3 regions of the Arthrobacter sp. D3-16 genome follow, and region 2 is predicted to be linked to each of the others. Evidence: riboswitches for the same ligand, from Rfam matches in the RefSeq annotation. Region 2 holds a riboswitch; each other region holds the start of a gene.
The links. Region 2 has a riboswitch for cyclic di-AMP ahead of M1D32_RS15175 (M23 family metallopeptidase). Riboswitches for the same ligand answer to the same signal wherever they lie in the genome.
Positions count from the first base shown of each region.

Region 1: linked by a shared signal. The riboswitch ahead of M1D32_RS09190 (C40 family peptidase) and the one ahead of M1D32_RS15175 (M23 family metallopeptidase) in region 2 are both predicted to bind cyclic di-AMP.
Region 3: linked by a shared signal. The riboswitch ahead of M1D32_RS03770 (aggregation-promoting factor C-terminal-like domain-containing protein) and the one ahead of M1D32_RS15175 (M23 family metallopeptidase) in region 2 are both predicted to bind cyclic di-AMP.

Region 1 is NZ_CP096437.1:1,911,587-1,921,167, reverse strand. Features, by position in the region: gene M1D32_RS09235 (endonuclease/exonuclease/phosphatase family protein) at 19-696, shown strand; gene M1D32_RS09230 (NUDIX domain-containing protein) at 709-1,218, opposite strand; gene M1D32_RS09225 (DUF1918 domain-containing protein) at 1,269-1,460, opposite strand; gene M1D32_RS09220 (metallophosphoesterase family protein) at 1,558-2,076, shown strand; gene M1D32_RS09215 (glucose 1-dehydrogenase) at 2,186-3,079, shown strand; gene M1D32_RS09210 (DUF1810 domain-containing protein) at 3,154-3,597, opposite strand; gene M1D32_RS09205 (DNA alkylation repair protein) at 3,581-4,195, opposite strand; gene M1D32_RS09200 (TraR/DksA family transcriptional regulator) at 4,147-4,506, opposite strand; gene M1D32_RS09195 (dienelactone hydrolase family protein) at 4,653-4,931, opposite strand; cyclic di-AMP (ydaO/yuaA leader) riboswitch at 5,219-5,381, shown strand; gene M1D32_RS09190 (C40 family peptidase) at 5,385-6,236, shown strand; gene M1D32_RS09185 (protein adenylyltransferase SelO) at 6,352-7,827, opposite strand; gene M1D32_RS09180 (APC family permease) at 7,824-9,266, opposite strand; gene M1D32_RS09175 (ribonuclease Z) at 9,354-9,581, opposite strand, start outside.
Region 2 is NZ_CP096437.1:3,242,542-3,252,122, forward strand. Features, by position in the region: gene M1D32_RS15145 (molybdopterin molybdotransferase MoeA) at 1-243, opposite strand, end outside; gene M1D32_RS15150 (DUF6457 domain-containing protein) at 240-533, opposite strand; gene mobA (molybdenum cofactor guanylyltransferase) at 549-1,196, opposite strand; gene M1D32_RS15160 (HNH endonuclease) at 1,284-1,784, opposite strand; gene M1D32_RS15165 (NlpC/P60 family protein) at 2,063-2,836, opposite strand; gene M1D32_RS15170 (C40 family peptidase) at 3,004-3,699, opposite strand; cyclic di-AMP (ydaO/yuaA leader) riboswitch at 3,770-3,952, opposite strand; gene M1D32_RS15175 (M23 family metallopeptidase) at 4,081-4,902, opposite strand; cyclic di-AMP (ydaO/yuaA leader) riboswitch at 4,913-5,124, opposite strand; gene M1D32_RS15180 (metal-dependent transcriptional regulator) at 5,271-5,966, opposite strand; gene serC (phosphoserine transaminase) at 6,245-7,375, shown strand; gene M1D32_RS15190 (DUF3027 domain-containing protein) at 7,515-8,288, opposite strand; gene M1D32_RS15195 (cold-shock protein) at 8,295-8,678, opposite strand; gene M1D32_RS15200 (hypothetical protein) at 8,898-9,131, shown strand; gene M1D32_RS15205 (helicase-associated domain-containing protein) at 9,142-9,581, shown strand, end outside.
Region 3 is NZ_CP096437.1:768,574-778,154, reverse strand. Features, by position in the region: gene M1D32_RS03800 (ABC transporter ATP-binding protein) at 1-312, shown strand, start outside; gene M1D32_RS03795 (YhgE/Pip family protein) at 309-2,345, shown strand; gene M1D32_RS03790 (TetR/AcrR family transcriptional regulator) at 2,342-2,992, shown strand; gene M1D32_RS03785 (hypothetical protein) at 3,010-3,666, shown strand; gene M1D32_RS03780 (SixA phosphatase family protein) at 3,673-4,200, opposite strand; gene M1D32_RS03775 (winged helix-turn-helix domain-containing protein) at 4,250-5,116, opposite strand; cyclic di-AMP (ydaO/yuaA leader) riboswitch at 6,058-6,218, shown strand; gene M1D32_RS03770 (aggregation-promoting factor C-terminal-like domain-containing protein) at 6,224-6,979, shown strand; gene M1D32_RS03765 (YdeI/OmpD-associated family protein) at 7,054-7,497, shown strand; gene M1D32_RS03760 (glyoxalase superfamily protein) at 7,516-7,890, opposite strand; gene upp (uracil phosphoribosyltransferase) at 7,936-8,571, opposite strand; gene M1D32_RS03750 (phosphatase PAP2 family protein) at 8,612-9,502, opposite strand; gene M1D32_RS03745 (nucleoside deaminase) at 9,564-9,581, shown strand, end outside.

The DNA of each region.
Region 1 (9,581 bases), 1.3 Mb from region 2:
CCTCGGAAGAGGTGTTCCATGCGCGTCATCAGTTACAACCTCCGCAAGCACAAGGCAAGCGGCGAACTCCTTGCCCTGGCCCGGAACCACGATATTGATGCGCTCTGCCTCCAGGAGGTAGATTCCAGCGACCTCCCGGAGACCCTTGGCCCGCTGCACCTCGCGGACGTCACCAAGGGAAACCGGCTCGGGCTCGCCATCTACTACCGCACCAGCCGGTTCACCGCCCTGGACACCCAGTCCTTCGCGTTGAAGAAGTCGATGCATGACCGCGTGCTGGCACCGGCTCACGAACGGCTCATCGGGACCCGCGTGATGGACAACGAGACCCAGCACGAACTGGTGATCGGTTCCTTCCACGCCGCCCCCCTGACGGCCTCCAACTCACTGCGGCGGAAGCAGATCCACGCCGCCCACGCGGAGCTCCTGAGCATGGGCAAGGGACTGATGACGCTGATGGTGGGAGATTTCAACTACCCGTTTTTCACCAAGAACCTGCACGTCCACATGAAGAACTCGGGCTATGCGCTCTCGCTGAGCAACCGGCGCACGTATACCCGCTACAAGGTCTTCAAGGGCCACTTCGATTTCGCCACGTCACTGGGGCTGGACATCACCAGCGTGGAGACCCTCCCGCGCGGCAACTCGGACCACCTGCCCATCCTGGTCCACGCCGAATACGGCCCCGACTACTGACGGGCGTCCCGGCTAAGTGCCGGAAACGAGCCGCTCCCGCAGGTCCGGCCACGCGGACGCGAACCCGGGGTGCAGCTCCTTGCTTTCCACGTCCGCCAGCGGAATCCACAGCAGTTCAATGCTCTCCGGATCGCTGATCACCGGATCAAACGGCTCCTTCACCAGCACCACCACCGTGGTGTAGGACCAGTAGTCCAGGTCCAGTACCGAGGTGAACAGCACGGCAACGCTCTCCGGGGGCACCGCGGCCTCCTCGTAGGCCTCACGCAGCGCGCCAACAACGGCATCCTCGCCTTTGTGGAGCGCCCCGCCGGGCAGTCCCCAGGTTCCGCCGTTATGGCTCCAGATGGCACGGTGCTGCAGGAGCACACCCTTGCCGGGGTCGTAGGCGAGCACCCCGGCCGCGCCGAACCTGCCCCAGTACCGTCCATGTTCCCCATCAACCCAGGCGTCACCGGGATCGCGCGGGCCGGTACGGACAGGCGGGGTGGAAGACGGTGTGGAAGTCAGTGAGTGATCCATCGCTCCAGTTTGACAGGTGGACCGGAAACGGTGCATCACTGGCTGCGGCGCTAGTGCGCGTTGCCGCGTTCGACGGCGAAATCACCGCCGGGGTACATGATGGTTTCGTGGCCGTCGTCAAAGCGGACCAGGTACGGTGGCGTTCCGCCCTGGCCGCGGACTTCGAGAATCACCCCGTGCCGGTCCGTGGACCCGACGGTCCTTCCGTGAACGATGATCCTGTCACCCTGTGCAGCCTCCATGGCTATCACCTCCAGCCCCAGATTACGACTGCCCGCCATGAGGAACAATGCCAAAGGAAAGGACCTTCGTGGCCGGGCGGCATGGCAGGATTTTCCCATGCCGCTGAACCTTCTCCTGCTCGCTGATACCCATGTGCCCAAGCGCGCCAAGGCACTTCCGGCGCAACTGTGGGCCGCCGTCGAAAGCGCCGATGTGGTGTTCCATGCCGGCGACTGGGTGACGGCGGAACTGCTGGACCAGCTAGAGCGCCGCAGCCGCCGCCTGATTGGTGTCTACGGCAACAACGACGGCCCCGACCTGCGCGGTCGGCTGCCCGAAACGGCCACCGCCACACTTGAGGGTGTCCGCTTCGCCATGGTGCACGAAACCGGCCAGGCGAAAGGCCGGGAAGCCCGGTGCGAGGCACGTTATCCGGACGCCGATGTGCTGGTCTTCGGGCACAGCCACATTCCGTGGGATACCACGTCGCCAGGGGGGCTGCGGCTGCTCAACCCCGGCTCCCCCACCGACCGGCGGCGCCAGCCTGCCTGCACGTACATCACGGCGGTGGTGGACTCGGGAAGCCTGCGGGATGTCAGGCTGGTGGAGGTCCGCCGGGACTCGGAACTTGGCTGAAGCAGTAGTGCACTGCGGGTTGGCAGGGACGGGCCGGAGTGCCTAGGCTTGGAACGGTAAGCATGCTTAGTTTTGCCGTGTTCCACCCCTACCCAACAGGAGGACCACCATGACGGACCAGTACACTTTCCGCGATCCCGTAACCGCCTACGGAAAAATCTCTCCACCGGAGCAGCACCAGCCAGAGCCGGGGCTGGACGCTGAGCTCGAGCCCAAAGCGGACCTCGGCGAGAACACGTACCGCGGGACCGGCCGGCTGGACGGCAGGAAGGCTATCGTGACCGGCGCCGACTCCGGAATCGGGGCGGCCACTGCCATCGCCTTCGCCCGCGAGGGGGCCGACGTCGTCCTGTCCTACCTGCCGGAGGAGGAAGAGGACGCAGCCCGCATCGCGGGACTTGTCGAGGCCGCCGGCCGCAAGGCTGTCAAGGTCCCCGGGGACCTGAAGGACCCGAACGTCTGCCGCGAAGTGGTTGACACCGCAGTGGCCGTGCTCGGCGGGGTGGACATCCTGGTCAACAATGCCGGCAAGCAGGTGGCGCAGGAGGAACTGACCGCGATCACGGACGAGCAGTTCGACCACACCCTGAAGACCAACGTGTACGCGATGTTCTGGCTGACCAAGGCTGCCCTCCCGCACATGCCGGCAGGGTCAACTATCATCAACACCACGTCCATCCAGGCCTACAACCCGTCCCCCACGCTGCTGGACTACGCCACCACCAAGGGAAGCATCAACAACTTCACCAAGGGACTCGCCCAGCAGCTCGCGCCGAAGGGCATCCGCGTCAACGCCGTAGCTCCGGGGCCCATCTGGACGCCGCTGCAGGTCAGCAGCGGCCAGCCCAAGGAGGAACTGCCGGAGTTCGGCCAATCCACCCCCCTGGGCCGGGCCGGCCAGCCGGCAGAGCTCGCCCCGGCGTATGTCTTCCTGGCATCACCTGAGTCCAGCTACGTCATCGGGGAAACGCTGAACGTCAACGGCGGCAGCCCCTCACCGTAGCAGGCAACAAACGGGCCCCGACGGCGGCGCCTTGCGCAATTGCGCAGGGCGCCGCCGTCCGTGCTTGAGTTGGCCTACTGTTCGTCCTTGCCGGCCAGCAGCTCATCGGTAGCGGCATCGGGCTGACCATCGAAGAACCGGGCCAGCACGGTTTTGAAGACGGTTTCCCCGGGAGCTGCGCGGAGGAAAAGGGTCATGGACGAATGCAGCTTCCGGGCGTCGATACTGCCGAGAATGTCCTCCGCAGGGCGGCCTGCATGGTTGGTGACGGCTAGGGCGCAGTCGAGCAGCCGCGGGCCCAGCACCGGATGGTCCAGGTACTCCCGGGCCTCGGCAACGGAGCTGATGGCATACCGGCGGGACATCTCGCTGTGGCCCAGGCCCGCGATCTGCGGAAAGATGAACCACATCCAGTGGCCGGATTTGCTGCCCAGCTGCAGTTCCGCCAGGGCCTGATCGTATGCTCCGCCGCTGTCCTGCCCGGCGACAAACCGGTCCAGGTTATAGGGATCGTTCATGCGTGTCTCCTTGTGGTGGGGGTTCGGGGGTGGATTGCTGCCCGATGAAGGCGGCGGCACTGCGCAGCCCGCCGTCGGGGTCCGTCCGCCAGCGGGCGAGGACAACATGTGCGCGCTGCCGGTCACGCCCGCCGAGCCGTGCCAGGAACGGCACCACAACGTCAGCCAGCAGGGGCTCCGTCAGTTCGCCCGTACCGGCAGACCGCAGGAAGCCTTCGATCCGGGTCAGGTCCGAATGGCGCAGGAGCGGCACCTTGGACTGGAGGAGCACCACGGCGGCGAGCCGGCGCTCAAAGACCGGCCTGGAGCCGGGCCGGGGCTGGCCCCACAGGGCGGATGCCAGCTGTACCACGGCGTCGTGGTCAAAGTTCTTGTACTTCCGCAGGGCGTCGCGGACGGTTCCGCGCACAGCACCCACGGAGGAGCCGTAGGAGGCAAGCTGCCCGCCCAGCCGGCTCTCGACGTCGTCCGCCCGATACCAGGACCCCTCGTTCTGCAGCGTCCGGTCAATGAATCCTGCAGCAGCCGCTATCTGCTCCACGCCGTTGCTCACCGGCTGCGGCCTGCCGATGCGTGCCGGATGCAGAACGGGGTCCATGGCCGTGCCTCGAGCCTGCCTTCGGCGATGGCTTCCCCGCAGACGGCGCAGGTCCCGTAGGTGCCGTCGGCGATTCGAGCCAAAGCGGCGTCCACCTGGTCAAGCCCTGCGCTGCTTTGCTTCAGCAGGGCGGACGCCTGGGACAGCTCGAAGGCGATGGTGGAGCCCTCCGGGTCATGTTCGTCGTCCACGTTCGAGTCCTGGCGCGCTGAATTTGCGGCGGCGATGTCTGCACGGAGGGCCGGCAGGAGCGCCACTTTCCGCTCCCGCTCCTCCTCGAGCAGGATCCGGAACCGTTCAAAGTCGGGCATGGCAAAAGCCTACGCGGCGTCAGGACCAGTTCCTCGCCACCGGGCGGTTTGGGGCGGCGCACGGCGAGCCGTCAATGAAAACCGGCGTTTCTCGTTATGGAGCGGAGAAACATCCGCCTTCCGCACGCCAGCCGCGCATGCCGCTCCTAGAGGTGGCGGCCGAACCACGCCAGGGTGTCGTTCCATGCCGCCGGAGCCTGGGTTTCGTTATAGCGGTCGCCGGTATCGGTGTGGAAGGCGTGTCGGCCCGGGTAGACCGTGAGCTGATGGACTACGTCAGTGGCTGCCAGCGCGTCCTTCAGGGCAGGCATCGCGCCAGTGATGCGTTGATCGCGTTCAGCGTAGACCCCGAAAACGGCGGCCTTGATGTCCGGCACTTTGCCCGTGTCAGGGGCGGGCCCATAGAACGCCGCGGTGGCTTTCAACCCGTCCAACTCGGTGGCCGCATACCAGGTGACGCCGCCAACAGGCCGTTTTCAGGGCGCCTTTATGACTTTGTGACAAAGAACACCGCAGTCTGCGCGGCGCGCCTATTTCGCGTGGTCAGGCGGGCATGGGAGATGAATCTAGTCGATGGCTAAATACGATAGGCGCACCTCGTATGTTACCCAAACGTGACAATGTGTCCGGAATCAGGCTATGGTCTTCAGGTGTCCCTCTCAGACGGGACATTCCCGTCAGTATGCCGAGCCCTGCCACTGAACCGGGATTCAATCGTTTCCAGCTGGCAGGGACGGGGGAACCAAGTTTCCGCGGCCTCATACGAGGCCTTGGGGTTAAGTCGATAGTGCTTCCGTTTTTTCGGAGTTACTTCCGGCCGGGTATCTCCAACCCGAACCCGACAGCTCACCCCGCAGGCATGGGAGAGGCGATCAACCGTGTCAAAAAATTCCACCACCGCCCGTCACCGCGCGACTCCGGCCCGCTCCATCGCGCTCCAGGGCCTGGCTGTCTCAGCCAAGTCGCTTGGCCGCCCGGCGCTCGCCGTAGCCGCAGCTTCCGGCATTGCCTTCGGTGTTGGCGCCCCTGCCCACGCAGGCGTCACCGGTCCGGACACCACTGAGACCACCAACACGCAGGCTTATGCAGCACCGGCTGCTGCAGTGGCTGCCCCCGCAGCAGCTGCAGCCAACGTGCACACCGTAGTCTCCGGCGACACCCTGGGCGCCATCTCGGCCGCCAACGGTGTAGCCCTGAATGATGTTCTGTCCGCCAACGGGCTGTCGATCGACACCATCATCTACCCCGGCGACCAGATCCAGATCCCCGGCGCTGGCTTCGTGGCAGCCGCTCCGGCCGCTGCTCCGGCTCCCGCCAAGGCTGCTGCTGCTCCTGCAAACACCGGCATGAACCTGTCCTACGCCTCCACGGCGGCGCCTGCTCCGGCAGCACCTGCTCCGGCAGCTCCCGCAGTCACCGGCACCGGCACCGGCGCAGCCATCCTGGCGAACGCTTACGGCCAGCTGGGCGTCCAGCAGGACTGCACCGCCATGGTGGAGAAGGCTCTCCGCGCCGTGGGCAAGAGCGTTGGCGACCTCGCCCCGGGCCAGTTCTACCAGTACGGCACCACCGTGGGCACCCCTGCTCCCGGTGACCTGGTGATCACCGCGGGCCACGTCGGCGTCTTCGCCGGCAACGGCCAGGTTGTCAGCGGTGGCGTGGACGGTTTCAAGACCGAAGTCCACTCCATTAGCTGGCTCAGCGGCGCTTCCTTCGTCCGCGTAGCGTAGTCACACCACCCGAACAGGGGCGGCAGACGGGATTTCCCGACTGCCGCCCCTGTTTTGTTGTTGCCGTCTTGGCGCCCGGTTCTCCTGGCTGTAGGCCAGCAGATGCCGGGCGTGCTCAGGTGCCGCAGAAGGTCTGGTAGCTGCCAAAGTCCTCCGGTGCTCCCTCGGCGTAACGTTCGCGCCCCGGCTGCTCGTGGAAGGGGTCGCGGACCACGTCGAGGAGTTGGTTGAAGGGCTCGAGGTCTCCCTCCGTTGCTGCGGCGAGCGCTTCCTCCACCAGGTGGTTCCGGGGTATGTAGGCGGGGTTGACGCGGTCCATCAAGGCCGCGTCGGGCTGCTGGGCACGCCACCGCTCCGCCCATGAATCGAAGGCAGCAAGGTCAAGGACCATGCCGCGGGCCGGGCGTTCATTTCCCCTTGCCGCATGAGCCAGGTTCCGGAAAAACGACGTGTAATCCACCGGCCCATCCTTCAGGAGTGCCACCAGCCCGTCCACCACCTCCGAGGCTTCTTCAGCCTCAGGGGTTCCCGCTGGGGCCTCTGCCAATCCAAGCTTGGTTTTCATGCCGGCGAACCAGGCATCGCTGTACTGGCGGCGGAACTTCCCCAGTGCCTCCACGGCAGGGGCCACGGCCTGTTCCTGGTCCTCGTTGAAGAGGGGCAGCATTGCCTCGGCCAGGCGGGCGAGGTTCCATTCGGCGATGACGGGCTGGTTGGCGTACGCATAGCGCCCGCCGACGTCGATGGAGCTGTAGACCGCGGCCGGATTGAAGGCGTCCATAAAGGCGCAGGGCCCGTAGTCGATGGTTTCTCCGGAAATGGTCATATTGTCCGTGTTCATGACGCCGTGGACGAAGCCCACCAGCATCCACTGCGCCACCAGCGACGCCTGGGCGGCCACCACCCGTTCGAAGAGTTCGAGGTAGGGGTTTTCCGCCTTGACGGCATCCGGGTAGTGGCGGCGGATCGCATGGTCCCCCAATCGGCGCAGGAGGTCCATGTTTTCGGTGGCCCTTGCGTACTGGAAGCTGCCCACACGGAGATGGCTGCTGGCGACCCTTGTGAGCACTGCCCCGGGAAGCATGGTGTCGCGGCGGACGGGGCGGCCGGTGCCAACGACGGCAAGGGATCGCGTTGAGGGGATGCCCAGGGCGTGCATCGCCTCGCTGATGACGTACTCCCGGAGCATGGGTCCGACGACGGCGCGGCCGTCCCCGGCGCGGGCGAACGGCGTGCGGCCGGAACCTTTCAGGTGCACGTCCCGTAGCCTGCCCTCCTTGTCGGTCACCTCGCCGAGAAGAAGGGCACGCCCGTCGCCCAGCAGTGGCGAGTAGCCGCCGAACTGGTGGCCGGCGTACGCCTGGGCTACCGGCGTCGATCCCTCCGGAACGTGGTTCCCCAGGAGGAGCCGTACGCCTTCCGGGGACCGGAGGTATTCCGGATCGAGCCCCAACTCCCTTGCCAGTGCGTCGTTGAGGATGAGCAGCTTCGGCTCGGGGGCTTCCTCTGCCTGCCAAGGAACAGCGAGCTCGGACAGTTCCCTGGCAAAGCGTCCGTCAAAGGTGACAGTTGATTCTGCGGCAGCTGTCATTGGTTAGGCCTTTCCTGTTGGTTGGTTTTCCGGTTGATCAGCCATGTGACGAACCAGAGCACCACGCCGATGGCCATGAGCCCACCGGCAATCTGGTACTGAATGACGTTCCGGCCAACCCACGGACCGGCAAGGAAGGCGCACAACAGGGCGGCCACCAGCGGCAGTTGCCCCGGCGAGGTGAAGAACACCTTCCGGTTGGGGTCCCGTTTGCGGCGCAGCACCACGCACGCCACGTTCACTACCGTGAAGACACACAGCAGCAGGAAGGCGGTGGTGCCGGAGAGGTTGGCCACGATGTTGCTTTCCGGATCGCTGGTCACGTACAGGATGAGCCCCAGTGCCAGGACGGTTGAGAAGAGGATGCCTGCCCACGGCGTGCGGCGGACCAGCAGGACTTTCCCGAGGGCACGTGGCAGGACGCGCTGGCGTGCCATGCCGTAAATGAGGCGGCTTGCCATCAGCATGTTGATCAGCGCCGTATTGGCCACGGCAAAGACCGCCAGGAACGGGAAGATCCTGTCGATCGGGAAATCGGGTGAGCCTTTATGCACCACTTCCAGCAGGGCAGCGCCCTCGGCTTCCCTGATACCTTCAAGTTCCGTCGGCGACAGGACGCTCACCACTGAGACCGCCACTAGCATGTACAGCAGCACCGCAATACCCAGGCCCGTAAGCATGGTTCGGGGAAAGATCTTCTCAGGGTTTTGCGTCTCCTCCACCATGTTGACCGAGTCCTCGAAGCCCACCATGGCGAAGAATGCGATGGAGGTGGCTGCGGTAACGGCCAGGAACATTCCCTTGTCCTGGTAGTCGTTGAAGACGAAGATCTCGCCCGGGTTCCCCGTCCCTTGGGACATCACAAAGAAGCCGACGCCGATCACGATGCACAGCGCGACCATCTCCACCAGCGTGAGCACCACATTGAACTTGACGCTCTCCCCTACACCGCGGAGGTTGATGGCGGCGAGGAGCAGCATAAAGCCCATCGCAACTGCGGTGATGACACCCTGCCCGGGAACCCCCATCCATCCGTTGATCTCGAACCCGCCGAACAGGTTTTGGGCCAGGACGTTGGCCGAAGTGGAGGCGCTGGTGATGCCGGAACACACCACGGCGAAGGCAACCAGGAAAGTGACGAAGTGGATGCCGAATGCCTTGTGTGTATAAAGGGCGGCACCGGCGGCCTGCGGATACTGAGTGACCAGCTCCAGGTAGGAAAAGGCTGTCAGGGTGGCCACCACGAAGGCCAGGAGGAACGGCAGCCACACGATGCCGCCCACCGTTCCTGCCATGGTTCCTGTGACTGCGTATACGCCTGCGCCGAGGATGTCGCCAACAATGAAGAGCAGGAGGAGCTTGGGGCCAAGGACCCGTTTAAGTTCGGGTTCCTTTCCTTCAGGAGTAGCGTCGAAGACTTCTTCGGAAGTTTTGCTCATTGTCGACCTCCACAACACGTGGGCGGGTGCGCCCGGGGTGCATACCGGATAATTCACTCTCTACCTGATGGTTGGGTTTGGCAATAATCAGCTCCGGCCCTCTCCACCCGTCAGGATGGGGTGTTGCTGCCAACGCCGCCGCTTGGGAAAGGCAATCCGTTGCAGGTCGTGCGGGGTGATGACCTTTGCCCGGGCGGCACGGGCGCCGGCCTGGACACCCAACCCGCTGACGTCGTCGTACCTTGCCGAAAAGTGCGTCAGGACCAAAGTCCCGACATTGCCGCCGCCGGCCAGCGCTCCAGCCTGCCCTGCGGT
Region 2 (9,581 bases):
CCAGCCATCCATGGCTGAGGACGCGTAGTGGGGCATATCCTGCAACGCCACAATGTCCTGGTCCAACCTGCGGCCCAAGGCCAGGGCCAGGGGAACCGGCCCGGCGGGAATCGGGGTGGCTGCATCAAAAGCCGCCTGCCGGGCTTCTTCCCACGTATGGTCCAGATGCTGCGGCTGGTCCAGATGCTGCGGCGCTTCCGGCAGGTCGCTTGGACTCCGTTCTTCCCCGGGTTCCTCGGTCATTCGCCGGGAGTCCCGGCGGCTTCAGCATCGTAGTCCGCAGCCAGGGAACGTGCCACGTCAAGCGCCCCTTCCATTGACGCGGCATCTGTGCTGCGCCCGGACGCCGAGGCCAGGCCGGCAGCGTAGCCGGCGATGAAGGTGGTGAGGGGCGCCGCGGGCCGCACAACGGAGTGGGCAGCGACGCCCGCGAGTGCGAGGATGGCATTGACGTCCACCTGGACGTCCTCAAGCTCATAAGCTTGGAGCAGGGACCTGCACCATTCCTCCAGCGTTTCATCCTGGCTTTTCACGAACTGCCTCCCAATTTAATTGCTGCCGTTCCGGTCCTGGCCCTCGTCCCGGCTTCCGGCGTCAACTCCAAGTGCGGCGGCATCATCCCAGGTATCCACATCGGCAGTGGAGCCTGCAGGGACGGTGACAAGCTGCACGTCAAGACTAGCAAGGAGCGCCCGCATGGAACCGTTGGTTAAGGCACCGCGTAAGGCCAATTCCCGCCCTGCCTTTTTTAACATGCTCGTGCGGTAAAACCCCGCGAGCTGCTGGGCCCTGCCATCTTCGGAGCACGCGATGATTGCGTCGGCCCTGGTCTCCCCCGACTCCAGTGCCTTGGCCAGCACCTGCACGGCAGCCGAGACCCGGGGCATATCGCATGCCAGCACGAGGGTGTAGGCAGGTTCGCTTGCGGCTTGGGCGAGGGCCTCCAGACCGGCGGCCACCGCGGCGGCCGGTCCTGCGAACTCCGGCTGTTCCCGGCAGGAAATCACCCCTGCCGGCAGGGCGCCGGGTTCCGGACCAACCACCACTGTGCGCGTTGCGCCGGAGGCCGCTGCAAGCGCCCGCTGCAGGAGGGTGTCACCGTGAAAGACCAACTCTTGTTTGGGTACGCCCCCCAGTCTCGAGGACCGGCCTCCGGCCAGGATCAGGGCGTTGAAGTACAAGCGGTCTTGTTCCACCCTCCCAGCCTAGTCGGGCGACGGCGGGGGCAACGTACTCAGGGCGGCAGCTTGGGCCAGCACGAAGCCGGCAGCCGAACCAGGGGATCAGGCAGCACGCTCGGGCAGGAGGAACGGGTCCCACGCGGGCGTGGGCTTCTCGAGTTCCTTAATCTGCCAAATGGTGCCATGAGGAGGCTCCGGGACGAACCGCAGCTTCCAGCCCATCTCAGCCGGCGTGTGGTCGCCTTTGAGGTTGTTGCACCTCAGGCAGGCCGCCACCAGGTTTTCCCACGATTCGGCTCCCCCGCGTGACTTTGGGTGAACATGATCGATGGTGTGCGCAGCTTTTCCGCAATAAGCGCACTTGTGCCCGTCACGTCGAAGCACTCCGCGCCGGCTGACAGCGGTGGACTGGTTATATCTGGGCCGGATGTAGCGGTTCAGGAGGATCACGGACGGGCGGCCCAGGATCTCCTGGGGGCCCACTACGGGATCGTCCCCTTCGGCCACGACGCTCGCCTTGCCCGTGAGGACAAGCACCAGCGCCCGGCGGAAAGTAATAACCGCCAGCGGTTCATATCCAGCATTCAGAACGAGAGTGCGCATGCACGTACCTCTTCACGGCCGCACCCGTCAGGGGCACGAGGGCCGGCTGCCCTCGGCATGTCCGGGCTATGGATCGACACCACAAGAGTAAACAAAGAAGTGCACTATCGGCTAATAGCTGGAGCACGCGCCGCCGTGTCCGGCCGACATTCGGTGGCGCCTCGCCGCATCCAGTAGCCGTCCGGAGCTGCCCAGACGGTTAACGGAACAGGACCCCTGCCGCAAAGCAGGGGTCCTGGGCCAGTGTTGTTCAGCGGCGCTTCCGGGCCGCCGTTTTATCAGCTGACGCGGATGAACACCGGGCCGGAGCCAACGTTGGCGCTGAAGACAACGGTCTGGTTACCGTTGTAGCCGCCGTGGACCGCCTGGCCGTTACCAGCGTAGACAGCTACGTGGGCCATGCCGGCGCCGCCGTCTGCGTAGTAGATCAGGTCGCCCGGCTGAGCTTCAGCAGCGCTGACCGTACGGCCAAGGGAGAGGTAGCCTGCAGGCCAGTCGTGGAAGTTGATGCCCACGGCAGCCAAAGAGTTGGTCACCAGCATGGTGCAGTCCTGCATAACGCCAAGCTGGGCGTATGCGGCGGACAGGATGGCTGCACCCTTACCGCTGGCCGAGGCAGGAGCGGCGGGGGCTGCCGGAGCAGGAGCCGTGGCGGTTACCTTTGCGACAGCGGCGGTCCTTGCGGCCGGCGCAGGAGCCGGAGCGGCTTCCTGGACTTCAACCTCGGGCTCCGGAGCTTCAATAACGGGAGCCGGCGTGGTGGTCACAGCAGGCTTCTCGAAGGAGATGGCAATGGTGGAAGCGGCGGAGATCGGAGCCTCGACCGTTGACTCAACTTCCAGGTTGGAGGCCTGGGCGGAGTCACGCTGGACGTTGGCGTCAGCAGCGTTGGCAGCGAGGCCGCTGGTCAGGACCAGGCCGGAAGCGGCTGCGATAACAGCTGCCTGGCGTCCTACGCCGCCGGCGTTCCCGCCGACAGCTTTGGCAATGATGGCGAGCGAGTTGGTTTTGGTGACCTCGGCGCGGTGCCGTGCGGTTGCACGAGTAGTCATCAGTTCTCTCTTTCGTTTTCCTTTAGACCGCATGTAGGCAGCCAAAGGCGTTTGGACGCGCCGGCATCTTGGGGGTACGCCGGCACGCCCCGAACGGGGATGTGTGTGATTTAGCGAAGAGCGTGTTTTGGGCAAAGAAAAAGCCCTTGGACCCTGGGGTCGAAGAACTAGTTCATAGTGAAAAACGAGGAAGAGCCGGTAGCAGCTACCGAGTGCAGCAGCGTTCCCTGGGACGGGTTCAAGGCGCTGATCATCATGCCGTTGCCGACATAGATGCCTACGTGCGCGCCGCCGTTCTGCATGACCAGGTCACCCGGCTGAGGCGTGGAGGTGGGCTTCATTGCAGTCCACGCGTTGACGCGGGGGATGCTGATGCCGGCCTGGGCGTAGACCCACTGGGTGAAGCCTGAGCAGTCCCAGCCGTTGGGGGTGGTGCCGCCCCAAACGTACGGACGGCCAATGCCGGTGTAGGCGATTCCCGCGATTCCGGAGGTGGAAGCGGAGGCAACGGTTTCAGTGGGCTTCTCGGCGGCGGTTGCCGGAGCGGCTGCGGTGGCAGCCGTGGCAGCGGTGGTTGCCGTTCGGTTGGCGGAGGCAGTTGACTGCGTACGCACCGTTTCGACGACCTTGGGCGCCGGAGTGGTCTTGACCACGGGGCGCTCGAAGGAAACGGTGGCCGTGGGTGCCGCAGTGACCGCGAGGGCGCTCTGTGCGGATCCGGACTCGGTGGAGGCGGAGACACCAGCGGTGGTGTCCGCCGCATTGGCCGGCAGGCCCATGGTCAGGATGAGGCCGGACGCAGCTGCGATCACTGCAGCCTGGCGACCTACTGTCCCGGCATTGGCACTAACAGCCTTGGACATGGAGTCCAGGGGGTTGGTACGAACCGGTTGCGCACGGTGGCGCGCAGAATTATGGCGTGAAGACACGAAGGTAGCCTCTCCCAATGCCTACGAGGTGAGCTGTCGGATTCGGATGGGAGTCACCCGGCCGCGCAGCTTCCTGGGAAGCTTCTGCGACTTAACCCCAAGGCCTTCAAAAAGCTGAAGGCCAAAATTGGTTCCCCCGCCCCTGCCAGACGATGAAATGCGAACGGACCTTGAGCGGTGGCAGAGTTAGGCAATCCGCACAAGAGCGTCAACTTCGGAAAAGTTGACGCGAGTTAGACGGTACAGCAGTTTTGCGTGAATGTCACATTCAGGTCACGGCAAGTCAAGATCATTCGATAGCTCACCGTCACTTGACTAAAGCCAGCCGGTCGGGTCAACAACTTCGCCGTTGACCTGTACCTCAAAGTGGAGGTGGCAGCCGGTGGAGGCTCCAGTGGTCCCGCTGAGGGCCACAACGTCCCCACGGGACACCGTCTGCCCCTCCTTCACGCTGAAGGATGACAGGTGGTTGTAGGTGGTCTCGAGGCCGTTGCCGTGATCCACCACCACACGGTTGCCGCCACCGTACTGGTGCCACCCGGCGAAGGTGACTGTTCCGGTAGCTGCAGCAAGTACAGAGGTGCCGCACTGGGCCACATAGTCCTGTCCCCGGTGGAAGTCGCCGGAGCCTCCGGTAATGGGACTGACCCGGTACCCGAAGGGCGAAGCAGTGGTCAAGGCAGAGAGCGGGGCACCAAGGCTTCCAGCGGAAGCGGCGCGGGTGATGGCGCCGGCAGACTGAGCGCTGAGAAGTTGCTTCAGCTTGCCATCCGGGTCCGCCTGGGTAACCACAGCAGAGCGGCTGAAGTCGATTTGGGCGCCAGCTTCCGCGGAAACCTGGGGCTGGGGCACAACAGCGGACGCAGCCACAGGAGCGGAACCGGAGGCGTCGGTGGCCATCACTGGACTGGTAGCCGGCACCGTCACGGTGAGTACCAGTCCGGTGGCAGCGAGGGCGATGCCGGCCTTTTGGCCGATGCCGCTGGCAGCAGCGAATTCAGTGATCTGACGGAAGGGACCCCGACGGCGGCGCGCATCACGGTGCGGATCGCGGGGGCGTTCCGAGGTGATGACTTCGACAACAGGCGGTGTCGAAGCAGGGACCGCCGCGCGGCGGCGTCCCCTGGAATTCTGCATGGTCAAGAAGGGTTCCTCTCTGGAAAGCCTGCGAAGTTAGCTGTCGGATTCGGGTCAGAGAGTTCAAAGACCCGGTCCGCCGTAAGCAAGCTTCGGCACAGAGATATCCCCGGAGGAATCCTTCACTGGAAGAGGCTTGCTGCTGACGGACTTCACCCCAAGGCAGTCCCCCGCTGCCGCTTGTGGTTCCCCCGCCTCTGCCAGTTACGACTGGTGCTCCTGATCCGCTGGCAGAGCTCGGCTCCAGATCAGGTAACGCTTTAATATCAACGCTTGGTTCAACTATAGATGCTTAAGGCCCAAAGTAACAATTCCGTTATCATTGCGTAACGGCCCTCACATGGGGTACCGGGCTCGTCCGTGGCTTTCTAGCTGATCGCCACGAAGACGTGCGCGGCAACCTCCGGGGGCAACTCCAGCGCCCCTTCGATTCCGGGAACCCGGACCGAAATGTAGTCACCCACCCGCTCCAGCGATACAGCGGCACCCGGCCGGATGCCGCCCTCATCGAGCTGGGAGAGCAGTTCAGGCTCTACCTGGATGGGCTCGGCAAGCCGGCTGATGGTCACCACTGAGGCGGGACCGTAGGATTTCATCGCCTCAAGAAGGCTAATGGCTCCATCCGCGAAACCCAGGGACGCCACGCCACCCAGGGCAGCAAGGCCCGGAATCGGGTTCCCGTAGGGGGACTCGGTGGGGTGGTTCAGCAACTCGTAAATGCGCCGTTCCACCCGCTCACTCATCACGTGCTCCCAGCGGCAGGCCTCATCGTGGACATAGGCCCAGTCCAGCCCGATCACATCGGCGAGAAGGCGTTCGGCCAGGCGATGCTTGCGCATTACTTCCGTGGCACGCTTCCGGCCTGTCTCGGTCAGCTCAAGGTGGCGGTCGCCCGAGACCACAACGAGCCCGTCCCGTTCCATGCGTCCGATGGTCTGGGAGACGGTGGGACCGGAGTGGCGCAGCCGCTCGGCAATACGCGCACGAAGGGCAACAATGTTCTCTTCCTCGAGCTCCAGAATGGTCCGAAGGTACATCTCCGTAGTATCGATCAGATCCGTCATCCAGCTCAGCTCCTCGAGCACAGTACCTAGCGTTGTCCCACCGTATCGCCTTCACCGCGACGTAGTCCGTGGAAAAGCTTAGCCTATTTTGACTTTGTCCTAATAGTTCGCGTGGGTGCGGGCGGACCGTCTCATTGGCTGGACTATGGCGGTTCCGGTTCCCGCCCATGAAGCGGTTCAGGCAGAATGAGGGAGGCCCTGGTTGCAGTCGTTCCCGGCTGCCGGCCACCAACACCCGACCGGACAAAAGCCATGTCCACGCCGAAATTGGAGCACCCGTGAGCGAAACCAGCATCACTATTCCCGCCGACCTCCTGCCCCAGGACGGACGGTTCGGCGCCGGGCCTTCCAAGGTCAGGCAGGAGCAAATTGATGCGCTGTCCGCGGCCTCGAAGAACATCCTGGGCACGTCCCACCGGCAGGCCCCGGTCAAGAACCTCGTTGGTTCCGTCCGCGAAGGTCTCAGCCAGTTCTTCCGTGCCCCCGAGGGCTACGAAGTGGTCCTGGGCGTTGGCGGCTCCACGGCTTTCTGGGACGTGGCGAGCTTCGGCCTGGTTGAAAACAAGGCGCAGCACCTTTCCTTCGGCGAGTTCGGCTCCAAATTTGCCGCAGCCACCAACAACGCGCCCTTCCTGGACTCCTCGTCCATCATCAAGTCCGAACCGGGCACCCGCCCTTCAGCCAAGGCCGAAGCAGGGGTGGACGTTTACGCCTGGCCCCAGAACGAGACCAGCACGGGGGTTTCAGCGCCGGTTAAGCGTGTTGCCGGTGCAGATGAGGGTGCCCTGGTGCTGGTGGATGCCACCTCTGCCGCGGGCGGGCTGGACGTGGACGTGGCGGAAAGTGACGTTTACTACTTCGCTCCGCAGAAGAATTTTGCCTCGGACGGCGGCCTCTGGCTTGGGCTGTTCTCCCCCGCCGCCCTGGAACGTGTGGCGCGGATCAAGGCGGGCGACCGCTGGATTCCGGATTTCCTGGACCTGCAGACCGCAATTGACAACTCGCGCTTGAACCAGACCTACAACACTCCATCACTGTCCACGCTGGTAACGCTGGACGCACAGGTGCAGTGGCTGAACTCCAACGGCGGCCTTGACTTCGCTTCTTCGCGCACGGCCGATTCTGCCGGCCGTATCTACAGCTGGGCTGAGGCTTCAGAGTTCGCAACCCCCTTCGTAACCAATCCCGATGAGCGTTCAAACGTCATCGCAACCATCGACTTCAATGAATCCGTGGATGCAGCAGTGGTCGCCAAAGTCCTCCGCGCCAACGGCATCGTGGACACCGAGCCGTACCGCAAGCTCGGCCGCAACCAGCTGCGCATTGCAACCTTCGTGGCCATCGAACCGGCCGATGTTTCCGCGCTTCTTGCCAGCATCGACTATGTGGTGGGCGAACTGCGCAAGTGATCGGGACTGCGCGCAGCTAACGTGGCTGACGTAACGCCCCAGTCTTAACGTACGACGGCGCCGCCCGGGTCCTGCCCGGTCGGCGCCGTTTGCGCGTCCTGGCCCAGTTTCCTTGCTGGGCGCGGTTGTTCTCTGTGCCCTAATCTGCCAAGGAGGCGTGGCCTGTGGGCTGCTCAGGCACGTCGGCTTCATCAACCTGTGCCTGGTCGTCCTGGGCCTGGTCAACCTGGGCCTGATCGTCCAGGTCTGCAGCGACCAGGGCTCCAGCCTCCCCATCAACAGGCTGTGTAGTACCAGGCTGTGTAGTAGCAGGCTCGGCGGCGTCGGTTTCCGACACATCAGGGTGGGATGCACGTACATCAGCCTGCTGCGCACCGGCGTCGGGCGTGGCGGCTTCCGGCTCGTGCGCCCGGTCCTCACCGCGCCCCGATTCCTGTTCCTGTTCCTGTTCATCCTCGGGCCGCACCCGCTCGGCCCACGGAACCCATTCGGGGGCGAGGATGGACTCCTCCGATGGCAAGAGGCCGAGCTCGTTGACCGTGACCACCTTGGACCGCGAATTCCGCGTCAGCACTGCGAACCACTGCCAGCCGGCATAGCCGGGCAGCCTGCATTCAAAGAGGTGAGTGACCAGGCGGTCGCCTTCGGTCTTGGCCGCCAGGTGCTCCCCAATGTCCGACGCTGCGGTGATGCCCTCGATGGCCGTTCGCGCCGTGTCCACGGCAGCAGCGAGGAAAGCATCCGGCTTACCTGTACGCCACACGGGCACACCGGCGCGGCGCTTGGCTGGTTTTGCCGCCCAGGGCACCCGGTCCACCGGTTGAATGACCGGTGACTCCAAACCCGGTGGCTCCAGGTACGTTGACTCCGGGTCGAGTGACTCCAGGTCCTGCTGATCAGCTTCCCGGTTCATGAAGGCCTAAACGTCCAGCTCGTCGGCAACCTTACGCAGGGCCGCGGCGATGGCCTTGCCCTTGTTGCCTTCCGGGTACTTGCCTTTGGAAAGGGTTCCGGACAGGTTGTCCAAAACAGTCACCAGGTCCTGGACCAGCGGCGCAAGGTCCTTCGCGCTGGGCCGTTTCGCCTTGGCAATGGACGGCGTCTTGTCCAGCACGCGCAGGCCCAGGGCCTGGGCTCCCTTGCGGCCGTCTGCCACTCCAAACTCGACGCGGGTGCCTGCTTTCAGCTCTGTTACGCCCTCAGGCAGCGACGATTTGGGCAGGAAGACTTCCTGGCCATCTTCGCCCGCGAGGAATCCGAAGCCCTTTTCCTTGTCATACCACTTGACCTTGCCGGTAGGCACGTAATCAACCTTCTTCGTTCTGACGTCTTGAGACACGGCCAGCTGTCACCGCATCCACATGGTTGTGCGGGTCCAAGGTGTGACGGCTGGGAGACCGTGTTGGTCTGTATCCCTCAAGGTTATCCTGCCCGCTGCCGTAATCCTGCTTTCGAGGGCTCTCCGCAACGCCACCCTGCAGCCATGCCGGGACTGTCAGACCGGGCTGTTAGCGTTACGTTCATGACACCCTCGCGTTACCGGCGTCCCCTGACGATCGTCGCCGCCGTTATTGCCGTGCTTTCGCTGGCGGCGGTGGCTGCCGTTATGGCCTTCGCCTTCGCCGGTTCAGTTGCTCCTGCCTGGGTCACCTACACCGCGCTCTACGGCCTGCCGCTGGCATTCCTCCTGATGCTGTTCCTTGTTCTGGACAGCGTTGCCGGCCGCCGCCGGGCAGGAAAACCGGGCGGGCGGTAACGTTGGACTGATGTCCCTTATTCGCGCGCTCAGCAAGGACCTGGAGGCCCGCAGCGACGACTCGTTGCGGGCGCTGTTCGACGCGCGTCCGGATCTCGTTTCCCCCCCGGTACCTGACTTCGCCGCCCTCGCTGCCCGGGCCAGCGGGCGTGTCAGCGTCCAGCGTGCGCTGGAACGCCTCAACCGGCCACAGATGCAGGTCCTGGAAACCCTCCATTTGTGCACCAACACGGATACGGAGCACAGCGCCTCCGCCACAGGACTGCGCAAACTGATATCGGGTTCCACGGTTGCCGCTGTGGAACGGATCCTGGCGTCCCTGCAGGAACTCGCCCTCGTACACCGCGCAGAACCCCCGCACGGATCACCCGCCACCGGCAACAGGCAGCGCTATTACCTTCCCGTCGGCAGCCTCAAGGATGTGGTGGGCATTTATCCTGCCGGGCTTGG
Region 3 (9,581 bases), 1.8 Mb from region 2:
CCTTCCCGCCGGCTGGAACTCCTGACGGCGCTCGCGTTGGCCAGCCCGCACACGGACTTGCTGGTGGTCGACTCACCGGACCGGCACAGTGCCGACGCCGGCAACTGGCTGCCGCGCCTGGAGCAGCTCGCGTTCGACGCCGGGCGGCCGCTGACTGTCGTAGCGACCGTAGCGGCCCGTCCGCCGTCGTGGTCCGGGCCCATCGTCGCGATCGGCAACGCGGTGCCCCGCGGACAAGAAACCGAGGAAGGCGGACCGGAACACCCCGCGGATGCCCACGAATTCGAACTCGAAACCGAGGATGCGACGTGACAGTACTGCGGCTGGCCCGCTCTGAACTCAAGCGGATGACGGGCGGGCTGCTCCCGAAGCTGACCATCCTCGCGCTGACCATGGTCCCGCTGCTGTACGGCGCCGTATACCTTTACGCCAACTGGGACCCGCACGGCAACCTGGACCAGATTGACGCCGCACTGGTGGTTGAGGACGCCGGTGCAACCGCCGGCGACGGCTCCGAACTCCAGGCTGGCAGGGAAGTAGCGGACAGCCTGGTGGAGGGCAAGGTCTTTCACTGGATCCCGGTGGCCGGCGGAGACGAGGCGGACGAGGGCGTCGCCAGCGGCAAGTACGCTTTCGCCCTGAAGATACCGCAGGACTTTTCCGCCCACCTGGTATCCCCCGGCAGCTTCGATTCCGCCAGCCAAGCCATGCTCAACGTCACCACGAACGATGCCAACAACTATCTGTTGAGCACCATCGTGGACAAACTGACCACCTCTGTACACAACGCCGTTGCTGCCGATGTCGGAGAAGAAACCGCCAACCAGTTACTCACCGGCTTCGGCACCATCCACACGCAGATGGTTAAGGCAGCCGAAGGCGCCGGCCGTCTTGCTGACGGCGCTGCCACCCTCCGGGACGGGAGTGTGGCCCTTCGGGACGGGACCGCCGGGCTGAGCAGCGGAGCCGACCAGCTTTACGGCGGCCAGGTCAAGCTGCGGGACGGCGCGAACCAGCTGACCGACGGCGCTGGCCAGTTGAGCAGTGGGCTCTCCGTCCTAAAGGACAAGACAGCAACCTTGCCCGGCAACTCCCGGACACTGGCAGCGGGTGCCGCGCAGGTGGCTGCCGGAAACGCGCAGCTCAACACCAAGGTCCAGGACGTTGCCGCCCAGCTGGAGGCTGCTGACCAGGGACTTCGCATGCGGGTGGTGGAGTCGAACAACAGGCTGATTGCTTCCGGGGTCCTTACCCAGGCCCAGGCAGAAAGCATCTTGGCCGACTTCGACTCCGTGGCTGCCTCCAACCCGGTGGCTGCTGCCAAAACCAAGATCCAGACCGACGCGGCGCAGATCCAACAGCTCGCGGACGGCGCCGAGGCCGTCCGCGTAGGTGCGGCACAACTGGCTGCCGGCACCCCCGCATTGAAAGAAGCGATCACCCAGGCCTCCGGAGGTGCCGACCAGCTGCATACCGGTGCGGCGGCGCTTGCCACCGGAGAGCAGTCAGCCGTGGATGGTGCCGCTACCCTCGCCGACGGAGCCCGCCAGCTCGACGCCGGCGCAGTGCAGCTCGAGGAAGGCGCAAGTTCGGCCGCAGAGGGTTCCCGGACCTTGGCCAGTGAGATCGGCAGCGGCGCGGGGCAGGTTCCACATCCGGACGATGCGCAGAAGAGCAACCTGTCGCGGGTTATCGCAGATCCGGTAGCAGTCAGCAACGTTTCACAGGCCAAGGCCGGGTCCTACGGCGCCGGGCTGGCTCCGTTTTTCCTCACGCTCGCTTTGTGGATCGGCATCTTTATGCTGATCCAGGCAATGCGGCCCCTCACCCAGAGGGCACTGGCATCCAACGCCCGCTCCTGGAAAATCGCCGTTGGAGGGTGGCTGCCTTTCCTCACCGTCTCGGTGGCGCAGGCTACCCTCCTCACCCTGGTGGTCAACCTGGCACTGGGCCTGGACGCCGCCCACCCCGTCCTGATGTGGCTATTTATGCTGGCAGCGGCAATGGCGTTCAGTGCCCTCATCCAGGGAATCGTGGCGTTGCTGGGCTCCCCCGGAAAACTTGTGGTCCTGATCCTGCTGGTCCTGCAGCTGGTGTCCTCCGGTGGAACCTTCCCCTGGCAGACCACGCCACAGCCCCTTCACATGGTGCACGAAATCCTGCCCATGGGTTATGTGGTGGCAGGGATGAGGCACCTGATTTACGGGGCCGGCCTTTCGATGATCGTCCCCACCGTGCTGGGACTCGCGGGGTACACAGCGCTGGGACTGGTCCTGTCCACCCTGGCCGTGCGCAAGGGCAAATACTGGACGCTCAAGACGCTGAAACCGGGGATCGCAGTATGAGCGCCCCGGATCCGCGGCTTGAACCGGCTAAAAAACTCCGCCCTGCCCGGACCACTGCAACACGCCAAAAGCTTTTTGACGCCTCCATGGACCTGATCGGTGAGCGTGGGGTGGCGGGTGTGACCGTTGACGAGATTGCAGCTGCTGCAGGCGTCTCCAAGGGGACGGTTTACTACAACTTCGGCAGCAAGTCGGACCTCATTGCGCAGCTGTTGCGCCATGGCGTCGATATCCTCAAGGCCCGCCTGCTGAAGGCGCCGGGCGGCCGGGCCCGCCAGGATCCCTTGCTGGCAATGGAAGCCATGATTGGCCAGGCCATGGACTTCATGGCCGACTACCCGTCCTTCGCCCGGCTGTGGGTTAGCGAAAACTGGCGCACGCCCAGCGAATGGCAGGGGACCTTTACGCTCCTGCGGGGCGAGCTCCTGGCGGTCATAAGTGAAGCGGTGGAAAACGTTACCAAGGTCTACCCTGTGGATCCTTCCGTTGCACGGGGCAGCCTGGAAACAGCCATCTTTGGCGCGTGCTTTGTGGTGGGGCTTGACCGTCAGACCTATAACCCGGAGCGCACCCGTGATCAAAGCGTTGCAGCAATCATGGCCATCATGCGCGGCTACGTAATACAGCAGCCCCCTCCTCAGGGATGATGGTGGACATGCGTCACATGGGGAACAGCGGAAAATTCGCGGTCATCACCGGCATCGTCGCTGCCGGCCTGCTGGTCCTGACAGGCATGACGCTGGCGGAGCCCGTGTTCATGGCTTTCCTCAGCGTCCTCGGCCTGGCCTGCCTGGCCTGCCTCATCGAGGTCCTGCGACGCCGACGCTTCGTCATGCTGGCCATTGCCGGCCTGTCCACGAGTCTCGCCGTGGCGGGAACGCTGGCCTTCCTGAGCACGTGGGAGCTCGCTTTCACGGACGAGTCGTCGCTGTTCGGCACCCCGTTGCCCACTTCGGACCCGGACAACTACTTTTTCTTAGCCGCATTCTCCGCCCTGGCCGCCCTGGCAGCACTGTTCACCGGCGCTATATGGCCGGGACGCCGGCGCACTGCACAACAATCCGGCGCAGCCCGGGCTGCAGGCGTCCGCACCGCTGCCCACGGCAGCAGCAATGCCGCGAGGAGGACACCGGCACGGCAGTCCAGCGCTGGGCAGCCGCGCACCCCGTCGGGCCCGCGGGCTGCAGTGCGGCAGCCGACGTCGTCCGCGCGCCAGGCTCCCCAGAGACAAGGCGCGGCGAGGCAGGGCGCCGCAAGGCAGAGTGCCACAAAACATAGTTCCGCGAAGCAACCTCAGGGCCGCAGCGCGCCAAGGAAATAGCTTGCGCTAATGGGCCCGGGGCACCTTGAACTTGGTGATCCGTGCGTCCTGTCCGTCAAGCTCTGCCCAGGACTTTTCCGTCTCGAGGACGGTGAGCGCATTGGTGGGGTACCTCGTTGCGGCGTCCATGTAGGCATCGTGATCGGAATCGCGCGAGGCGAGGTGCATGGCAAGGTCCTGTACCCCTGGCAGGTGCGCAATCAGCATCAGCGTTGTGACGGTATCAGGTACGTGGTTGACCACGGCAAGCATGCGCAGCGCGGAGGAAGCGTAGAGGCCGTCTTCGAGCTTGGGCGTGGGTGCCTTGTCCCCGAGTTCAGAACAAACCCAGGTGCAGGTCTGGCGGGTCCGCAGGGCGCTGGAGCACAGGATGAAGTCAGGCACGATGTTGTGCTTGAGCAGCCAACGCCCGGCAAGGGGCGCCTCCCGGTGGCCCCGTTCCTCCAGCGGCCGCTCGTGGTCAGCCACGCCGCCAGGCCAATCGGCTTTGGCGTGCCGCATGATCACAAGGCGTCGAAGATGGTGCTGGCTCATCGCCCAAGCCTAAGGCACGGCCACATGCCTCCTGCGAGCCTCCGGGATGCTAGATCGAGTATTCCGGAGCGGCCCAGACAACGACCTCGGGGTGCTCGTAGAACCGGTAGCCCTGGCCGCGGACGGTGCGGACGGTGTTGGCGAGGCGGCCGAGCTTGGAACGGAGACGGCGGATGTGGACGTCGATGGTGCGCTCGTTGGGCACTTCTTCGGCGTTGCGCCACAGGCCCTCGAGCAGCTCGTCGCGGCCCACGGTGCGGGTGCCGTTCTCCACGAGGTAGTTAAGGAGTTCGAACTCTTTGAAGGTCAGGTTCAGGGATTCACCGTCGAGGTGCACTTCGCGGCGTGCGAGGTCGATCAGGACGCCGGAGGGGCGCGGCTCCTGGGGCTGCTGCGGCCGCGGGGTTTCGGTGCGCTGGCGGGTGTTGACCGTGGGGTCACCGAAAGTGGAGCGGACGACGTCGAGCGCTGAGCCCGGCGTACCGGCGGGGGCAACGGCAACAGCGGCGTAGCTTTCGGCTCCCGTTACCAAGGACTGGGCGTAGGCGCGGATTTCCTGGGCCAACTTGGCGATGGAGGTACCTGCCGCGGCGGCGGTTTCCTCGTCGATCCCCATGTAGAGGACAAATCCACGGGCGACGTTGTCATTGGCCACCGGGCGGACGGGGTTGGGCCCGGCGACTACGGGAGTGGGAGCAGTGACAGGCGCGGACTCGGCCGGCGGGACGGCGCGCAGCTGGCCGTAGGAGTTGGGGTTGTAGCCCTGGGGGCCATAACCCGAGCCGGGAAAGCTGCTTCCGGACGTGGCGGGAGCGAGCGACGTTCGTGGTCCGAAACCGGGGCGGAGGCCCGACGGCTGGCCACCCTTGGCGGCGTTACGGACAGAAATGTGGACGTATCCGGATGCAACTGACATGTAGTGCTTACCTCAATGTGAATGGCCGCCATCGCGGCTCGAATGCTGGGTTCCCCGCACTGCGCAATAAAACTGGGGAGGGACGCCCGACGCTGGGCTGGGGGGCGTATGCCGACGAACTTCATGGGGTGGGAAGTTCAGGCGTACATTCGACAACAGCGCATGTCGGCAGCAGCGGATGTGCTGGGCCAGTAGTCTGCGGCTGCAGGTGCTGTTGAGTTCTTGTTCACAATGGAAGTGTGCAGCGTAACAATGCGAACTTGCAAGTAACAATGGACGAATCAGTCCGCATTCTGAGACAAAAGCGCTTGATGTGGCGCAGATCACGATTCTGGATAATGGTCAGATTGCTGATCATTTTCCCGCTCCCGGGTCGGAAAAGCTATACGGGCTGAACTTAATTCGCCGGAACCTACTCCCTCCGTCTTTTCTTCAGGCGTACCGGGAATGCCGGAATTGCCCTCGTTTCTGCATCCCCTTGTCCAGCGGCGCCAGCATGTGGGCACGAAAATGCCTCTTCCCTGGGGCACTTGCGGTCCGGGTGCCGCCGTCGAACTCCAATCCGGGAACGGAGTCGGCTCGATGAGGGCCAGCCGCTGAAGCTCAGCAAGGTGAACCTCACGCGGCTGGTGGTTGTTACTGGAGTGGAAAGGACCGCCAAGAGTGCTGCCCTTGGTAACGGCAACGGACGACGGCGGCGTCGCGGCGGAGTTCGTAGACCATGTGTTTTCGCGCTTCGCCGGCGCAGGGGGAAGAGTAACGGTGATATCACACCCAGGACGGACAGGGTTCGCCTCGGAACTTCCCATCCGGTGATCTTGCAGCAAGGCGACGCGCCGTCATCGTGATCTCTGTTACCAAAATGTGACTTGCGCGCTCCATTCCTGTACCGTCGATTGGGTGAGGTTCGCATACGAGCCGCATATCCGGATGACGCCAAGCTCTGCCACTTCCCGGATTTCCCTTGAACAAAGGCAGAGGCGGGGGACCCACCGTCCCGGGCACTAATTGCCCTTGGGGTTAAGCCAGCACGTGATCTTTCCGTGTGGCCGGATGCCCTCATCCGAACCCGACAGCTAACTCCGCAGGTGTGAGAGGCGATCCATCATGTTCAAAACCCTGGTAAAACCGCGCCCAAAAAACGGTTCTGCACCGCATGCCGGAACAGAAAACGGCAAAATTCCTTCCTTCGGCAAGCGTGCGGCTGTGGTGGCCGCATCCTGCGCACTCCTCGTTGGAGTAGGAGCCGCTGGACAGGCCACCGAAACCAGCATCCGCGTAGCGGCCACCGAGACGCAGGCCGCCCAGGCGCAGTCGAACCTTAGCATCGAGAAGAGCGAGATTACCTCCAATCCCGCGCCTGAGGCCGCCACCCCGGAGATGGCTGTAGCCCCGCAGGCTGCCGAGCCCGCACCGGCTCCCGCTGCCGAGCCCGCACCGGCTCCCGCTCCTGAGCCCGCACCGGCACCCGCACCCGCTCCTGAGCCGGCTCCGGCACCTGCTCCCGAGCCGGCACCCGCTCCCGCGCCGGAGCCTGCACCCGTCGTCGCGGTCAACGATCCCGCCGGTGCCCAGGCTTACGCTGCCGGCCAGCTGGCGAACTACGGGTGGGCTCCTGACCAGATGCAGTGCCTGAAGACGCTGTGGACCAAGGAGTCGGACTGGACCACCACGGCCACCAACCCAAGCAGTGGCGCCTACGGCATTGTCCAGTCCCTGCCGGCGGAGAAGATGGCCAGCGCCGGTGCCGATTACCTCACCAATTACCGCACGCAGATCAACTGGGGCCTGAACTACATCCAGGAGCGTTACCAGTCTCCGTGTGGTGCACTGAACTTCCACCTGTCGAATAACTGGTACTAAAAAGTACCGGGACACCGGGGGCTTGCAGGGCCCGGACCTTTTGTAGGACCGGGCCGCCCTGCATACTGTGATCCATGAGGTTCACCACCACCGTCCAGGGCAGCGGCAACAAAACCGGCATCGTAGTGCCCGAGCATGTTGTTACGGAGCTGGGAGCCGGTAAGCGGCCGCCGGTGGTAGTAACCATCCACGGCAAAAGCTATCGCAGCAGCATCGCAGTGATGGGTGGCCAAAACCTTATTTCACTGAGCGCAGCCAACAGGGAGTTTGTTGGCGTCGTGGCGGGAGACACCGTTGACGTGGAGCTGGAACTGGATACGCAGCCCCGGGTTGTGGAGGTTCCCGAGGATCTTGCGGCGGCAATGGCTGCGGAGCCCGCGGCGCAAGAGTTCTACGTGACCCTGAGCAACAGCGCCCAGCGGCGGTACGTGGAGCCGCTGGGCGAAGCCAAAACTCCGGAGACCCGGTCGCGACGAATCGCCAAAGTGGTGGAGGACCTCAAGGCCGGAAAGAAATAACCGCCCGGCCCGACGGCATCAGGTGTTGCGGCCGGGGATGTACTGGACAGCCCACCTGTTGCCGTCGGGATCGGCGAAGTACACAAAGTGGCCCCAGTCCTGCACGTCCACATCGCTGACGTCCACCCCGTTGCTTTTGAGGTGCCGGTGTGCGGCCTCTATGTCGCTGACCACCAGTTGAAGGTTGGAGCCGGTGCCGGGAGGTGCGTCGGTGAGCCCGTCGCCGATGCATATTGAGCAGGCGGAGCCTGGAGGCGTCAGCTGGACGAAGCGGATGGAGTCCGTTGGCCGCTCATCAAAGTCGGCGTTGAAGCCCACCTTGTTCACGTAGAAATCCTTGGCGCGGTCCACGTCGGACACAGGGACGTACACAAGTTCGAGTTTCCAGTCCATCCGCACAGGCTAACGGCGGGAAGCTGAATGGAAAAGGCTTGAGGACTACCCCGCGATGCCGTAGAGGCGGTCCCCCGCGTCCCCCAGTCCGGGCACAATGTACGACTTCTCGTTGAGCTTTTCGTCGATCGAGGCCAGGACAATGGTCACGTTGGCGCCGGAGAGTTCCTCTTCCAGCTTGGCCAAACCTTCCGGGGCAGCCAAGAGGCAGATGCAGGTCACGTCTGAAGCACCGCGCTTGAAGAGGAATTTGATGGCTTCCCGCAGGGTCCCGCCGGTTGCGAGCATGGGATCAAGGACGAAAATCTGCCGGTCCGTGAGGTTTTCGGGGAGGCGCTCGGCGTAGGTGATGATGTCCAGGGTTTCCTCGTCCCGGGCCATCCCCAGGAACCCCACCTCAGCGGTGGGGACGAGTTTGGTCATGCCCTCAAGCATGCCCAAGCCGGCGCGGAGGATAGGAACCACCAGCGGAGTGGGCTTGGTGAACGCCGTACCCACAGTGGTGCTGACCGGCGTTTCGATGGTGACGGGTTCGGTGCGGACCTCGCGGGTGGCCTCGTAGGCGAGAAGGGTCACCAGCTCCTCCGTCAGCTGCCGGAAGACCGGGGACGGGGTGTTCTTGTCCCGCAGGACGGTGAGCTTATGGGCGACCAGCGGGTGGTCCACAACGAGAGTGCGCATGGGTCAAAACTATCACCCGGTTGCTGGCACTCCCCTGCCGTCAGCCTCCAGCGCCCGTCCGCGGGGAGCCGCCGTCGCTTCGGCGTAAGGTCCCGCCGTCGGACGTTGCGGACGACCCGCCGTCGCTCCTTTCCGAGGTGCCTGCGCTGCTGGTGCCCGCGCTGCCGGGGAGTGGATCCCCGCTGTGGTCCTCGCGGAGGACCGGGTGCTCGAAGGTTGGTGCCGGGCCGGCATGTTCCCGCCGCCGGATGAGGTGGAACAGCCGATGGGCCAGGATCACCATGGACACCCAAGCCAGCCCCAGGAACCACCCGGCCATCACGTCCGTCATCCAGTGGTGCCCCAGGAAAACCCTGCTGAGCCCCATGGCGATGATAAAGATTGCCCCGGTGGTGATGGCAGTGATCCTTGCCCAGAGCATCTGGAACTGAAGGCACATGATGTACACCAGGACGCCGATAACCACTGTTGTATTGAGGGTATGGCCGCTGGGAAACGATGGTGACGTCTCAAAGGGCGGTACGGCTTCGGAGTGGTCGGGGCGGGTCCTGCCCACCAATCGCTTGCCGAGGGTGGTGGCCGTGGTGGAAACAAGGGCTGCACCGCCCACGAGGACGATGGGGCGCCACGTCCGGCTCAGCAGGGTCAGCCAGGCGGTAAGGACAGTCGCGAGAATCGGCATGCCGATCCCGCCGCCCACGTTGGTGAAGGCAGTGGCGAAGGCGTCCACCTCCGGGTTCCGCAACGATTGGGAATATTCCAGTGCAGGAATATCAAGGCTTGCCAGCCCTTCCTCGTCCACCACGTCCGAGTACACCTCGGCTCCCAGCAGGGCCATGGTGAGCACCAGCGCGCCGCCGAGGATCATGGTCAGCCACAGGGCGGCGTAAGGCTTGATCCACTTGTCCACACGGTCTCGGACGGTGCTCATTGTTGCCTCCCGGCGGATATGCGTCACGGGCTCTGGGTACCTTCGAAACTATCATTGAGCCATGGTCTCCGCAGATAGC